DNA from 3 places in the Ferrovibrio sp. GW821-FHT12B10 genome. Region 1 is predicted to be linked to each of the others. Evidence: predicted binding sites of a transcription regulator. Region 1 holds the regulator's gene; each other region holds the start of a gene.
The links. The regulator PhoB, encoded in region 1, activates phosphate uptake and scavenging genes when phosphate is short. The targets are predictions, from matches to a motif close to TNTCATAAAACTGTCA.
Positions count from the first base shown of each region.

Region 2: AC1RRT_RS17975 (PhoX family protein) is a predicted target of PhoB. The motif match lies at 2,551-2,566, and genes of this name have one in related genera.
Region 3: phnC (phosphonate ABC transporter ATP-binding protein) is a predicted target of PhoB. The motif match lies at 2,528-2,543, and genes of this name have one in related genera.

Region 1 covers NZ_JBXAQT010000001.1:3,024,560-3,028,734, forward strand. The annotation lists gene pstB (phosphate ABC transporter ATP-binding protein PstB) at 1-583, shown strand, start outside; gene phoU (phosphate signaling complex protein PhoU) at 605-1,324, shown strand; gene phoB (phosphate regulon transcriptional regulator PhoB) at 1,321-2,037, shown strand; gene AC1RRT_RS15210 (MlaC/ttg2D family ABC transporter substrate-binding protein) at 2,111-2,704, opposite strand; gene AC1RRT_RS15215 (ArsR/SmtB family transcription factor) at 2,901-3,896, shown strand; gene metF (methylenetetrahydrofolate reductase [NAD(P)H]) at 3,893-4,175, shown strand, end outside.
Region 2 covers NZ_JBXAQT010000002.1:70,846-75,020, reverse strand. The annotation lists gene pcaF (3-oxoadipyl-CoA thiolase) at 1-372, shown strand, start outside; gene AC1RRT_RS17980 (methyl-accepting chemotaxis protein) at 427-2,349, opposite strand; gene AC1RRT_RS17975 (PhoX family protein) at 2,623-4,175, shown strand, end outside.
Region 3 covers NZ_JBXAQT010000001.1:313,468-317,642, forward strand. The annotation lists gene phnE (phosphonate ABC transporter, permease protein PhnE) at 1-506, opposite strand, end outside; gene phnD (phosphonate ABC transporter substrate-binding protein) at 561-1,562, opposite strand; gene phnC (phosphonate ABC transporter ATP-binding protein) at 1,603-2,478, opposite strand; gene AC1RRT_RS01745 (DUF1045 domain-containing protein) at 2,634-3,329, shown strand; gene AC1RRT_RS01750 (phosphonate degradation HD-domain oxygenase) at 3,326-3,871, opposite strand; gene AC1RRT_RS01755 (alpha-D-ribose 1-methylphosphonate 5-triphosphate diphosphatase) at 3,902-4,175, opposite strand, start outside.

The DNA of each region.
Region 1 (4,175 bases):
TTGCCGTGTGGTCGGCGATATCCGCCTTGATGCGCTGAACATCTACGACAGCCAGGTCGATGTCGTGCAGCTGCGCGCCCGGGTCGGCATGGTGTTCCAGAAGCCGAACCCGTTCCCGAAGTCGATCTACGAGAATGTCGCTTATGGGCCCCGCATTCACGGTCTTGCCGAAAGCAGCGACCATCTTGACCATATCGTCGAGACCTCGCTGAAGCAGGCGGGCCTGTGGAAGGAAGTCGGCAGCCGGCTGCAGGAATCGGGCACCAGCCTGTCTGGCGGGCAGCAGCAGCGCTTGTGCATCGCCCGCGCTATCGCCGTGGCGCCGGAAGTGATCCTGATGGACGAGCCCTGCTCGGCGCTGGATCCGATCGCCACCGCTCATATCGAGGAACTGATGGATGAACTGCGCGAGCAGTATACCATCGTCATCGTCACCCATTCGATGCAGCAGGCCGCCCGCGTCTCGCAGCGGACCGCCTTCTTCCATCTGGGTAACCTGGTCGAGACGGATGATACCAGGGTGATTTTCACCAACCCCAAGGACGAGCGGACCCAGGGGTACATCACCGGTCGCTTCGGCTGAGCAGAGTGAGGACATAAGAAAATGCCGCAACATATTGTCCAGAAATACGACGACGAGCTGAAAAAGCTGTCGACCCTCATCGTGCAGATGGGTGGCCTGGCGGAATCGCAGCTTTCCGCCGCCGTCGAGGCGATCGTGAAGCGCGACAGCAACCTGGCCTCGGAAGTGGTGAAGAGCGACACCAAGATCGACGTCCTGCGCAACCAGGTCGACGATTTCGCCATCGAGCTACTGGCGCGCCGCCAGCCGCTGGCCAACGACCTGCGCGTCATCGTCTCGGCGCTGCGCATCTCGTCCGAGATCGAGCGCATCGGCGACTACGCCAAGAATGTCGCCAAGCGCGCAGTGGCGCTGAACCAGGCGCCGCTGGTGCGGCCGGTGCATGCCATTCCGCGCATGGCTGCCCTGGTCCAGGCCCTGATCAAGGACACGCTGGATGCCTATATCACCGCCGATGCCGCCAAGGCCGATGCGGTCTGGGCCCGCGATGAAGAGGTGGACGAGCTGTATACCAGCCTGTTCCGCGAGTTGCTGACCTATATGATGGAGGATCCGCGCTCCATCACCAGCAGCACGCATCTGCTGTTCATCGCCAAGAACATCGAGCGCATCGGCGATCACGCGACGAACATCGCTGAGCTGATCCACTACACGGTGACCGGCGAGATGCAGAAGGAAGACCGTCCGAAAGGCGACGATACCGCCTATGCGGTTGTGAATGCGCCGGGAGGCCAGCGATGAACGTCGCGATCAAACCGCGGGTCCTCGTGATCGAGGACGAAGCGGCGCTGCTGGCGCTGCTGCGTTACAACCTGGAAAAGGAAAACTACACGGTCGACGAGGCGATGGACGGCGAGCAGGCCCTGTTGAAGGTGGCCGAGCATATGCCGGACCTGATCCTGCTCGACTGGATGCTGCCGCGCCTGTCGGGCCTTGAAGTCTGCCGCCAGTTGCGCCGCGATCCAAACGCCCGCAACGTGCCGATCATCATGCTGACGGCGCGCGGCGAGGAAGCCGATCGCGTGCGCGGCCTGGATGCCGGCGCAGACGACTATATCGCCAAGCCCTTCAGCCCCGGTGAGCTGCTGGCCCGCATCCGCGCGGTGCTACGCCGCATCCGGCCGGCGCTGGCGGAAGAGGTGCTGACCTATGGCGGCCTGGTGATGGATATCGCTACCCACAAGGTCACTCGCAATGGCCGCGATGTGCATCTGGGTCCGACCGAATTCCGCCTGCTGCGCTATTTCCTCGAGCATCCGGGCCGTGTGTTATCGCGCGACCAGTTGCTGGATGCGGTCTGGGGCCGCGACATCTATGTCGAGCAGCGTACGGTGGACGTCCATATCCGTCGCCTGCGCAAGGCGTTGAACGGCAATGGCGAGATGGATGTGATCCGCACGGTGCGGTCGGCTGGCTATGCGCTGGAGCTGACCTCCGCCGCCGCTATGGCCTGACCCGTCATTATCGGGACAAAGAAAAAGCCGGCCATCGTAAGATGGCCGGCTTTTTTATGTCTGGCGCTGCGCTTTAGCGGCGGCCGGCGATCTGCTTCTTCATCGCAGCGAACAGGGCTTCGACCTTGCCGCCATTATTCTGGATCACGGATTCGAACTGCTGGCGCTGGGTGAAGGCCATCGACACGCCTTCCACCACCACATCGGTGACCAGCGGCTTGCCGTCCTTCTCATGCGTCTTCCATTCAACGCGGATCGGCGGACCGTTCTGGCGGTTGATCTGCGATTCCACCACCTGCTCGCTGCCGGCCGCCTTCACGCCGTCGCGCACATCCAATGTCTCGCCGTTATACTGCGACAGCAGCTGCGAATAGACCTTCACCAGATAATCCAGGAAGAGGCTGTTGTATTCCTGCTTCTGGACATCGGTCAGGCCACGATTGTAGCGGCCAAGGCAGAACTGGCCGACGGCATCCAGATCGAGATGCGAGGTCATAAGAGTGCGGACAAGGCCTTCGCGCTTTTCAGTGGTTAGCGAGCGGTCACCCAGCGCCTTGAGAGTGTCGCCGCCGACTTCGCGGATGAATTGGTCAGGCGCTGCGGCCCGGGCGGGCGCAGCAGAAATGGCCTGGAGGCCGAGCAGGAGGCCGGCCGCGGTGGCGACCATGAGAAAACGGCGGGAAAGCAAGGCTGAAAGCATGGGGAATCCCGGCTAAGAGGCGGAAGGGAATAGTTTTTTTGACGTCTGAATATGGCGGGAACGCGGCCGAACCATAGCCTGACGATGATTGTATGGCGATGATTCTTTTTTGACCCGTTTTTGGCCCTATACAAATACATAAAGATATGTTTATGTTTGACCCATGACTGACTCAAGCTTGACCCTCGATACCCTGATGGCCGCCCTGCGGGCTGCGGCCGAGCCGACGCGTCTGCGGCTGCTGGCGCTCTGTGCCCAGGGCGAACTCACGGTCAGCGAACTCACCCAGATCCTGGGGCAGAGCCAGCCCCGCGTCTCCCGCCATCTCAAGCTGCTCTGCGAAGCGGGGCTGCTCGAGCGGGTGCCCGAAGGCACCTGGGCATTCTATCGCGTTGGCGATCGCCTGTCCGGCGCGCCGTTGGTGCGCGCGGTCAGCAGCCTGCTGCCACGCAACGACGCGACGCTGGCGCGCGATGCCGAGCGTCTGACGGCGGTGAAGCGCACCCGCGCCGAAACCGCCGAACGCTATTTCCGCGACAACGCCGCCCAGTGGTCGGCGATCCGGTCGCTGCATGTGGACGAGGAACAGGTGGAGGCAGCCGTGTTGCGGCTGCTGGGGCAGGGTGCGCCGGTTGACGATCTGCTGGACATCGGCACCGGTACCGGGCGCCTGCTGGAAATCCTCAGCCCGCATGTGAAGCGTGGCCTGGGCGTCGATCTCAGCCGCGACATGCTGAGCATCGCGCGCGCCAATCTGGAACGGGCCGGCATCAAGCATTGTCAGGTGCGGCAGGCCGACATGTATGCCCTGCCACTCGACAGCGGCAGCGTCGATGCTGCAGTGATCCATCAGGTGCTGCATTTCGCCGACGAACCACAAAAGGCGATCCAGGAAGCCGTGCGGGTGCTGAAACCCGGCGGCCGGCTGATCGTCATCGATTTCGCGCCGCATGACCTGGAAGATCTGCGCGCACGTCATGCCCACCGGCGCCTCGGCTTCTCTGATGCCGAACTGCGCGGCTGGTGCGCCTCGGCCGGCCTGGATGCCGATCCGGTGATCGCGTTGCCTGGCCAGTCGCTCACCGTCCATATCTGGCACGCCGTCAAGCATGGCGCCGTCGCTGCTATGTCCACCTCTCACAAGAGTGCCGCAGAATGACCACGTTGCCCGATGCCAACGCTCACGCCGCCCGGCGGTCTGGTCCGCTGAAGGTCTCGTTCGAATTCTTCCCGCCGAAGACGGCGGAGATGGAAGAAAGCCTGTGGCGCAGCGTCACGCGCCTGGCGCCGCTGGAGCCGCGTTTCGTCTCGGTGACTTATGGCGCTGGCGGCTCGACCCGCGAGCGCACTCATAACACCGTGGTGCGCATCCTCAAGGAAACCGGCCTGAAGCCGGCCGCGCATCTCACCTGCGTCGGCGCTTCGAAGGGCGAAGTGG
Region 2 (4,175 bases), on a different contig from region 1:
CGCGGCCGCATTATCGCGACCGCTGCGGCCGGCGTGCCGCCGCGCATCATGGGCATCGGCCCGGTTCCCGCGACCGAGAAGGTGCTGGCCAAGGCCGGCCTCAGCATCCGCGACATGGATGTGATCGAGCTGAACGAGGCCTTCGCGGCCCAGGCGCTGGCCGTACTGCGCCAGCTGCAGGTGCCCGATGACGCTACTTATGTGAATCCGAATGGCGGCGCGATCGCCATCGGCCATCCGCTGGGCATGAGTGGCGCCCGCCTCATCACGACGGCGATCAATCAGCTCGAGCGCACTGGAGGCCGCTATGGCCTGTGCACCATGTGCATCGGCGTCGGCCAGGGCATCGCCATGGTGATCGAGCGCATCTGACGGCTCATGCCGTTCAACGGAAAAGGCCGCCTGATGGCGGCCTTTTTTTTATGATCAGTTCGTCTTGTAACCGATCCGGAATCCACCCCAGTGGCGCCCCTGCACGGTGATCGGCGCCGACATGTCCTTCATCAGTACGAATACGCCACCGCCCATATCACGGCGATAGCATTGCAGCAGGTAGGACTTGGTATTGCGCCCGCAAGCCAGACCGACCGGATCGTTGAACAGGCGGCGGTTACGCGAATTGGCCGTGTTCCAGACCGGATCGACGCCCTGCGGCTGCGAGTATTTCAGGTTGTGCGTCGGGATGAAGCCATTGCGATCAATACTGACGCAGAAGGTGATTGCCGGGTTTGAGTCCAGCAAAGACTCCTGAATCTTGGGCAGGACCGCATCGGTGAACTTGACGAAGCGGGTCATGAACTGCTGCGGATTGGTGCCTTTGATCGGCGCATAATTCTCGTCGAACAGATCTTCCATGCCGATCTCGCCGCGACGGATCGCGTCCTCGAAAGCAGCGCTGATTCGTGCTGCGCCATCCTGCGCCGTGAGCAGCAGTGGCCGGTCGACGGTCGTGGTGACAAAGGCGATCTGTGTGGCCAGATTGGCGACCTGCTGGTCGATATCTTGAATGGCCTTACCGGTCCTTTGAACGACTGCCAGATACCCGCGTGTGGCCGCATTGATCTCGCTGATTGCACCGGTCACGCCGTTGACGCGGCTCGACTGATCCGTGCTGGCCTGCTCGATCTCATCGAGCTGCTCACCCATCGAATCGATGGCCTCGACGATACCATTCAAGACCTTGCCGGTCTCGGTCACCAGGTTGACGCCGGTCTTCACCTTGTCATCGGACTGCTTGATGATAGCGCCGATATCCTTCGAGGCATTGGCTGAGCGCTGGGCCAGCGCGCGGACTTCCTGGGCAACGACCGCGAAACCCTTGCCGGCCTCACCGGCGCGCGCCGCTTCCACCGAGGCATTCAACGCCAACAGGTTGGTCTGGAAGGCGATCTCGTTGATCAGCGAAGTGATTTCTGAAATGCGCTGCGACATTTCAGCCATCTCGTTCATCGCATCGACCGAGCGCCGGACCACGGTGACACCATTTTGCGCCGCCGCCCGCGCCTGCTCGGCGCGCTGACTGGCGCGTTTCGCCGCCGCCTCATTCGCCTTCGCAGCTTCGCTCATGGAGGCGGCCTCAGCCGCTGTGCGGTCCAGGCTTTCCGACTGGGCCTCGGCGCTGTCGGCCAGGCCTTTCGCCTCGCGGTTCAGCTGTACAGAGGCTCCGGAAATCGAGTTGGCTGCCTGCACGATGGTACCGATTACGCCCCCCAGCCGTTCGGCGACCTGCACCGATCCCTGGCTGATGACACCAAAATCGCCGGCATGACTGCTGTCCATACCGACCGACAGATCGCCCTCGGCCATGCGACTGAACAGGCGCTTCAGATCGCCCACGACGTCATCCAGCGTCGTGGCCATGTGATTGAACTTCTCGGCCAGCACATGGGCGGATTCCTCCTCGTCATGGGAAGCAACCCGCCGGCTCAGCACGCCGCTGCCGATCGCGGCGCAAAGTTCGGCCATTTCACTCAGAACGGCACTGTCGTTGCGACGCAACTGCTCCAGCTCTGACTGCAGCGCTGCCAGCTGCCGTTCGACGGCTTCGCGATGACCGGTTTCGTCTGTCCAGCTGCGCGCCAGATGCCGCAATGGCTCACGCAGGTTTCCCGGCGCATCGGAAATCCGGGCGGCCGAGGTCGGCCAGTTCCGGAGAATCTCCGCCACCCCTATTCCACCGCTGGTCAGAGACAAGATCAGCAGGCTGCCGAGGGCGAATACAACCACGGCGGCAATGATGATCGTCGTCGATGCACTGCCGACCCACACCCACCCCAGAGCCGTCACGGCAAACAGAACAATGGCCAGACCGACGCGTAAACCGGTCGGCAGATTGGCTAATCCCAGCATACTTCCTCCCGCCACAGAGCCTTTTTTTGGCTCCGGTTGCCTTTCGGCCTGACTGTTTGTTTGCTTTTTTATGTTGGCTTTATCTTAGCGTTACCCCTGCATGCACATGCAAGCTGTCCGTGTCCGATGCCCACAACACGCCCCCCTGACTTTAGTCGAATTAACTAAATTCAATTGTCGTCACGGTTGCGGCGCAACAAAGTTCATCAACCCGTCACAGAGGCAAGTTAGGAGGTTTAAGCGGGTTGTACAGCCCGATTCCAGGAGAAGACCATGCCCCAAGACCGCCCCGCCGGCCTCAGCCGGAGCGAAGCCTATGAAGCGTCCCAGAATATCGGCATCAATGACAGTGCAAATCCCACGCTGGGCGAGATTGTCGCCCGTCGCTACGGCCGTCGCGATGTCCTGAAGGGCCTGCTGGCCAGTGCCGCCGGCCTGACCGTTGCCCAAAGCCTGTCGCCGCTGAATGCGGCAGCGCAGACCGCATCGCCCCAGCCTGCTACAGCCAGCCGCTTCACCTTCACCGAGATCAGCCATGGCGTGGACCGCACGCATCATGTTGCTCCGGGCTATGACGCCGACATCCTGATCCGTTGGGGCGATGCCGTGATGCCGGATGCGCCAGCCTTCGACGTGCGCCGGCAAACTGCCTCAGCCCAGATCCGGCAGTTCGGCTACAACAACGACTTCGTCGGATTCCTGCCGCTGCCGCTGGGCAGCAACAGCTCCGATCGCGGTCTGCTGTTCGTGAACCACGAATACACCAGCGAGGAGGTCATGTTCCCCGGCGTCGGTCGCCAGGAAGCCAAGGACAAACTGTTCAAAGACATGACGCGCGAGCTCGTCGAGATCGAGATGGCCGCCCATGGCGCCAGCATCGTCGAGATCGCCCGCGGCGAGACGGGCAAATGGGGCGTCGTGGCCGGCAGCCGTTATGCCCGCCGGATCGATGCCGCCAGCACGACGATGGAGTTGACCGGCCCCGCCGCCGGTCATGCCCGCCTGAAGACCAGGGCCGATGCCACCGGTCGCCGTGTGATCGGAATGGTCAACAACTGTTCCGGCGGCATTACGCCCTGGGGCACGGTGCTGACGGCAGAAGAAAACATCCACGGCTACTTCTGGGGCAAGTTGGATGCCGGCCATCCGGAAGAGCGCAACCACAAGCGCTATGGCGTGCCGGACGGCTGGTATAACTGGGGTCAGTATTTCGACCGCTTCGATGTGACCAAGGAGCCAAACGAGGCCAACCGTTTCGGCTGGCTGGTCGAGATCGATCCCTATGATCCGCAATCGATGCCAAAAAAGCGCACGGCACTGGGACGCTTCAAGCATGAGGCTGCCTCGGTGGTGGTCAATCCGGATGGGCGCGTCGTGGTCTACACCGGTGATGACGAGCGTTTTGAATATATCTACAAGTTCGTATCAGCCCGGCGCTGGAATCCAAACGACCGCGCCGCCAATGCGACCTTGCTTGATGACGGCATTCTGTATGTCGGTAAGTACAATACCGATGGATCGCTCGACTGGCTGCCGATGGTCTTCGGTCAGGGTCCGCTGACCGGTGCGAACGGTTTCAGCAGCCAGGCTGATGTCGTGATCGAGGCGCGCCGCGCCGCCGATCTGCTCGGCGCCACCAAGATGGACCGCCCCGAGGATATCGAGGCCAATCCGGCGACCGGACGCGTCTACGCGATGCTGACCAACAACAATCGCCGAAAAGTCGAGCAGGTCGATGCGGCGAACCCGCGTGCCAGCAACGAATGGGGCCAGGTGCTGGAAATGACTGTGCCGAATGGCGACCACGCCGCCGCCAAGGCAAGCTG
Region 3 (4,175 bases), 2.7 Mb from region 1:
GCCTCGGAGAACAGCTTGGCCAGCACGCCGGTGGTGTGCAGCCACAGCGCCAGGACGCCGGCGAAGGGCCCGAGGCCGACCACCACCACGAACAGCATGGCGAAGACCATTTCGTTGATCGATCGCATCGAGTCCAGCAGGCGGCGCACCGGCTGGTTGATCCACCAGGGCGCGATATTGGCCGAGGCCAGCAGGCTGAGCGGGATGGCGCCGACGATCGCCAGCAACGTGCCCCAGAAGGCGATATGCAGCGTGATCACCAGCTCGCTGAGGTAATACCGCCATTCATGGAAATCGGGCGGGAAGAAATCCTTGGCAAAGGTCGCCATGTTGCCGGCATCGGTGAACAGCTTGGCCGGCGCGATCTCGGCACCCTGATACGACCAGATCACCATCGCCGCCAGCAGGCCATAGATCAGCGTGCGGCCGAGCGAGGTGCGCAGCCCGGTCTTGGGCGGATGGATCGGATGGGCTAAGGCGGCGGTAGCGGTGGCCGTGCTGGACATGGATAAACCTCGCAGAAAGGAAACGGGGCGGCACATGCCGCCCCGCGGGGATATTTACGAACCCATCTGCTTGTTGAGATCGGCCAGCTTGGCGTCGATCTCGGCGATCTTCTTGGCCTTCTCGTCGGCGGCCATATTAGCGTCGCCTTCCAGCTTGATTTTGTCGCGGAACAGCGCGAGCTGACGGATCGGCACGAGCTGCTTGTTGGTCGACTCCTTGAACGGACCCCACTGCAGGTCGGTCAGGACCTTGGTCTCGTTGGCCAGCTGGTCGGCCGATTTGCCCGACTGCTGCGTACCGTAGTTCATGAAGAAGCCCTTGATCTTGGCCTTGTCGGCATCGGCCAGATCCTTGCGCCAGACGATCGGGTCCGACGGGATCAGCGGCGACTTCCAGATCGCCTTCACGTCCTTGGCCTTCTCCGGCTGCGTCTTGGCCAGACGCTCCATGTTCTCGGTGTTGTTGGTGGCGACATCCACCTGCTTGTTGGCGACAGCCAGCGCGTTCACTTCATGGCTGCCGGTGACCATGCGGCTGAAATGCTTGCGCGGATCGATGTTGTTCTGGCCGAAGACGTAGAAGCTCGGGACCAGGAAGCCCGAAGTGGAATTCGGGTCGCCATTGCCAAAGGTGTACTTGCCCGGTGCGGCAAGGATGTCCTGCAGCGAATTGATCGGGCTGTCCTTGTGGACCAGCAACAGCGACCAGTAACCCGGCGCGCCGTCCTTCGAGGTGGTCTGGACGAAGACTTCGCCATCGGCGCGGTCGACAGCCTGGATGGCCGAGGCATTGCCGTACCAGGCGATCTGCACCTTGTTGAAGCGCATGCCTTCGATCACGCCGGCATAGTCAGGGGCAAAGAAGGCATTTACCTTCATGCCGGTCTGCTTTTCCATATCGGCGAGGAAAGGCACCCAGATGGTCTTGAGATTGGCGCTCGACTCGGTCGAGATGATGCCGAAGTTGACTTCCTTCAGACCCTGGGCCTGAGCAGTGGCGGTGAAGCCCAGCGCCAGGGTGGCGACGGTGGCCGTAAGCAGAGTGCGACGCAGCATGGCAGTTCTCCTGAGTGGACTTGGATAAGAATGAAAAAATTCAGGCCGGCACGGCCTGCATGCGCGGCAGAACCCGCGCATCGACGTCGTCCATGGCCGGCATGGCATCGGGATTGGTGACATGGCCGCCCGACAGGGCGCCGAAATCGAGATCGCTGTGTTCACCGTAGATGCCGCGCAGCAGCGCGACAGTGACCGCAGAAGCTGGACCGTCGAACATCACCTTGCCGTCGCGCAGGGCAACAACACGGCGGCAGAATTTGAGGGCGAAATCGACCTGATGGAGAGACACGACAACCGTCACTCCGTCGGCGCGGTTGATATCGGCTAGCGTCGCCATCACCTTGCGCGAGGATTCCGGATCGAGCGAGGCAATCGGTTCGTCGGCGAGAATGACCTTGGCCTTCTGCACCAGGGCGCGGGCGATGGCCGCGCGCTGCTGCTGGCCGCCGGAAAGCGTGGAAGCACGTTGGAAAGCGCACTGAGCAATGCCGACGCGGTCGAGCGCGGTCACGGCAGTGCGGCGCTGATCATCGGTGAACATACCCAGCATCGTACGCCACAGCGGCATGCGGCCGAGATTGCCGGCCAGCACATTGGTGATCACCTGCATGCGACCGACCAGATTGAACTGCTGGAAGACGAAACCGATGCCGGCGCGGCTCTGGCGGATGCCACCGGCGATCCGGCCGTCCTGCTGAATCATGCGGCCGTTCACCGCGATCTGGGCTTTGGGGTCGCGATCGCCCTGCATCAGGCCGGCGATATGGCGCAGCAGGGTGGATTTGCCCGAGCCGGAGGCACCGATCAGGGCTACCATCTCACCCGGCTGAACCGTCAGACTCACCTGATCGAGAGCGCGCTTGCCCGTCCGGAAGGTTTTCGATAGATGGGCGATCTCAATGGCAGCGCGCATGCGATTCCCCTTGGTTCAAGTCGTAGGAAGCGCTGATAGCAATGCCGTATGACAGTTCGATTGCGGTTCGGCGACGCGGGGGTGAAATCGGCCCCGCCCGTCAGACCGTCCCGGTTACCCACAGGACCACCGTGAGTGTTGTCTAGGAAAAGTCCATGACCGCCCGCTTCGCCCTTTATGCCGCCCCGCCTGCCGATCACCCCCTGCATGGCTTCGCCGCCCGCTGGCTGGGCCGGGACCCCGAAACCGGCATCAGCCATGCTCCAGTCGCCGTGGCCGGACTGACGGCGGCCCGTGTCGCCGAGCTGACTGCCGATCCGCGACTCTACGGTTTCCATGGCACCCTCAAACCGCCCTTCCGCCTGAAGGACGGCAGCAGCGAAGCAGATCTGATCGTGGCCCTGGAGGCTTTTGCGGCCCAGCGCGCGCCCGTCACCATGGCGCCGCTGACGGTGGCGGCCCTGGGCAGCTTTCTCGCCCTGCGTCCGTCAGAGCCGTCATCTGATCTGGACGCCCTGGCCGCCGACTGCGTTCGCAGCTTCGACGCCTTCCGGGCGCCGCTGACGGACGCCGAGCTCGAACGTCGGCGCCGGACGCCGCTGACACCGCGTCAGGAAGACTACCTGCAGACCTGGGGCTATCCCTATGTGTTCGAGGAATTCCGGCTGCATTTCACGCTGACCAATTCGATCAGGGATGCCGGTGAGCGCGAGGCCCTGCTGCGGCACCTGACGGCCGTCTGCAAGCCCTTCACGGCATCGGACTATATGGTCCCGGAAATCTGCCTGTTCGTTCAGCCGGACAGCGGCAAGCCCTTCCGCATCGCCGGACGTTATCGCCTCGGTGGCTAGGCTTTCAGAACGGCGGCAACGATCGGGCGGTAATGCGCCAGATCAGGCGTTTTCAGGTGCGGGGTTTTGGCCGCATCATCCCAGCGCCGTAGCTTCACGGCATCGTCAGCGAAAGGCTGGGCGATGAATGCGGCCGCCTCGATATCGCTGTAGATACCACCCTGGACGTCCAGGCTCATTTTCGAACTCTTCGACAGGCCGGCCCAGTAATGTTGCTCGGCCTGGCACAGGTATCGCTTGGCATCGACATGCAGCCGCACCGGCGCCACCACGGCCTCCGGGAAATGCCGGCCGAGCCAGTCGGCAGCAATCACCTCATGATTAGCATCGATGCCTTTCTCGGCCAGGCCTTCGTCGCCGTCATCGACCAGATGACCGATATCATGCAGCAGCGCCGCCGTGATCAACTCCGGGCTGGAGCCGGTGCGCTCGGCATGCATGGCGCATTGCAGAGCATGCTCGAGCTGGCTGACATTCTCGCCGCCATAGCGTTCGGCACCGGCCTTTTCCAGCAGCGTCATGATGTGATCGAGAATCTGCATGATGCCCTCCTGGTTACTTGACGCGCCTGATTACATAACCCTGTTGCCGGCGCGCCAGACGGCGCGCACGACAGGGATGTCATCCACCATGCTGACACGGACCATGTCGCCGCGCTTGCCCACTTCCAGGGCACCGCGATCAGTCAGGCCGACGGCATCGGCGGGATTGGCCGACACCATGGCGACTGCCTTCGGTAGGCTGATCCCCGGCACCTGCTGCGGCACCAGGAAGGCCGAGAGCAGCATGCTGCTCGGTACATAATCCGACGAGATGATGTCGAGTTCGCCGCTTTCGGCCAGCGAG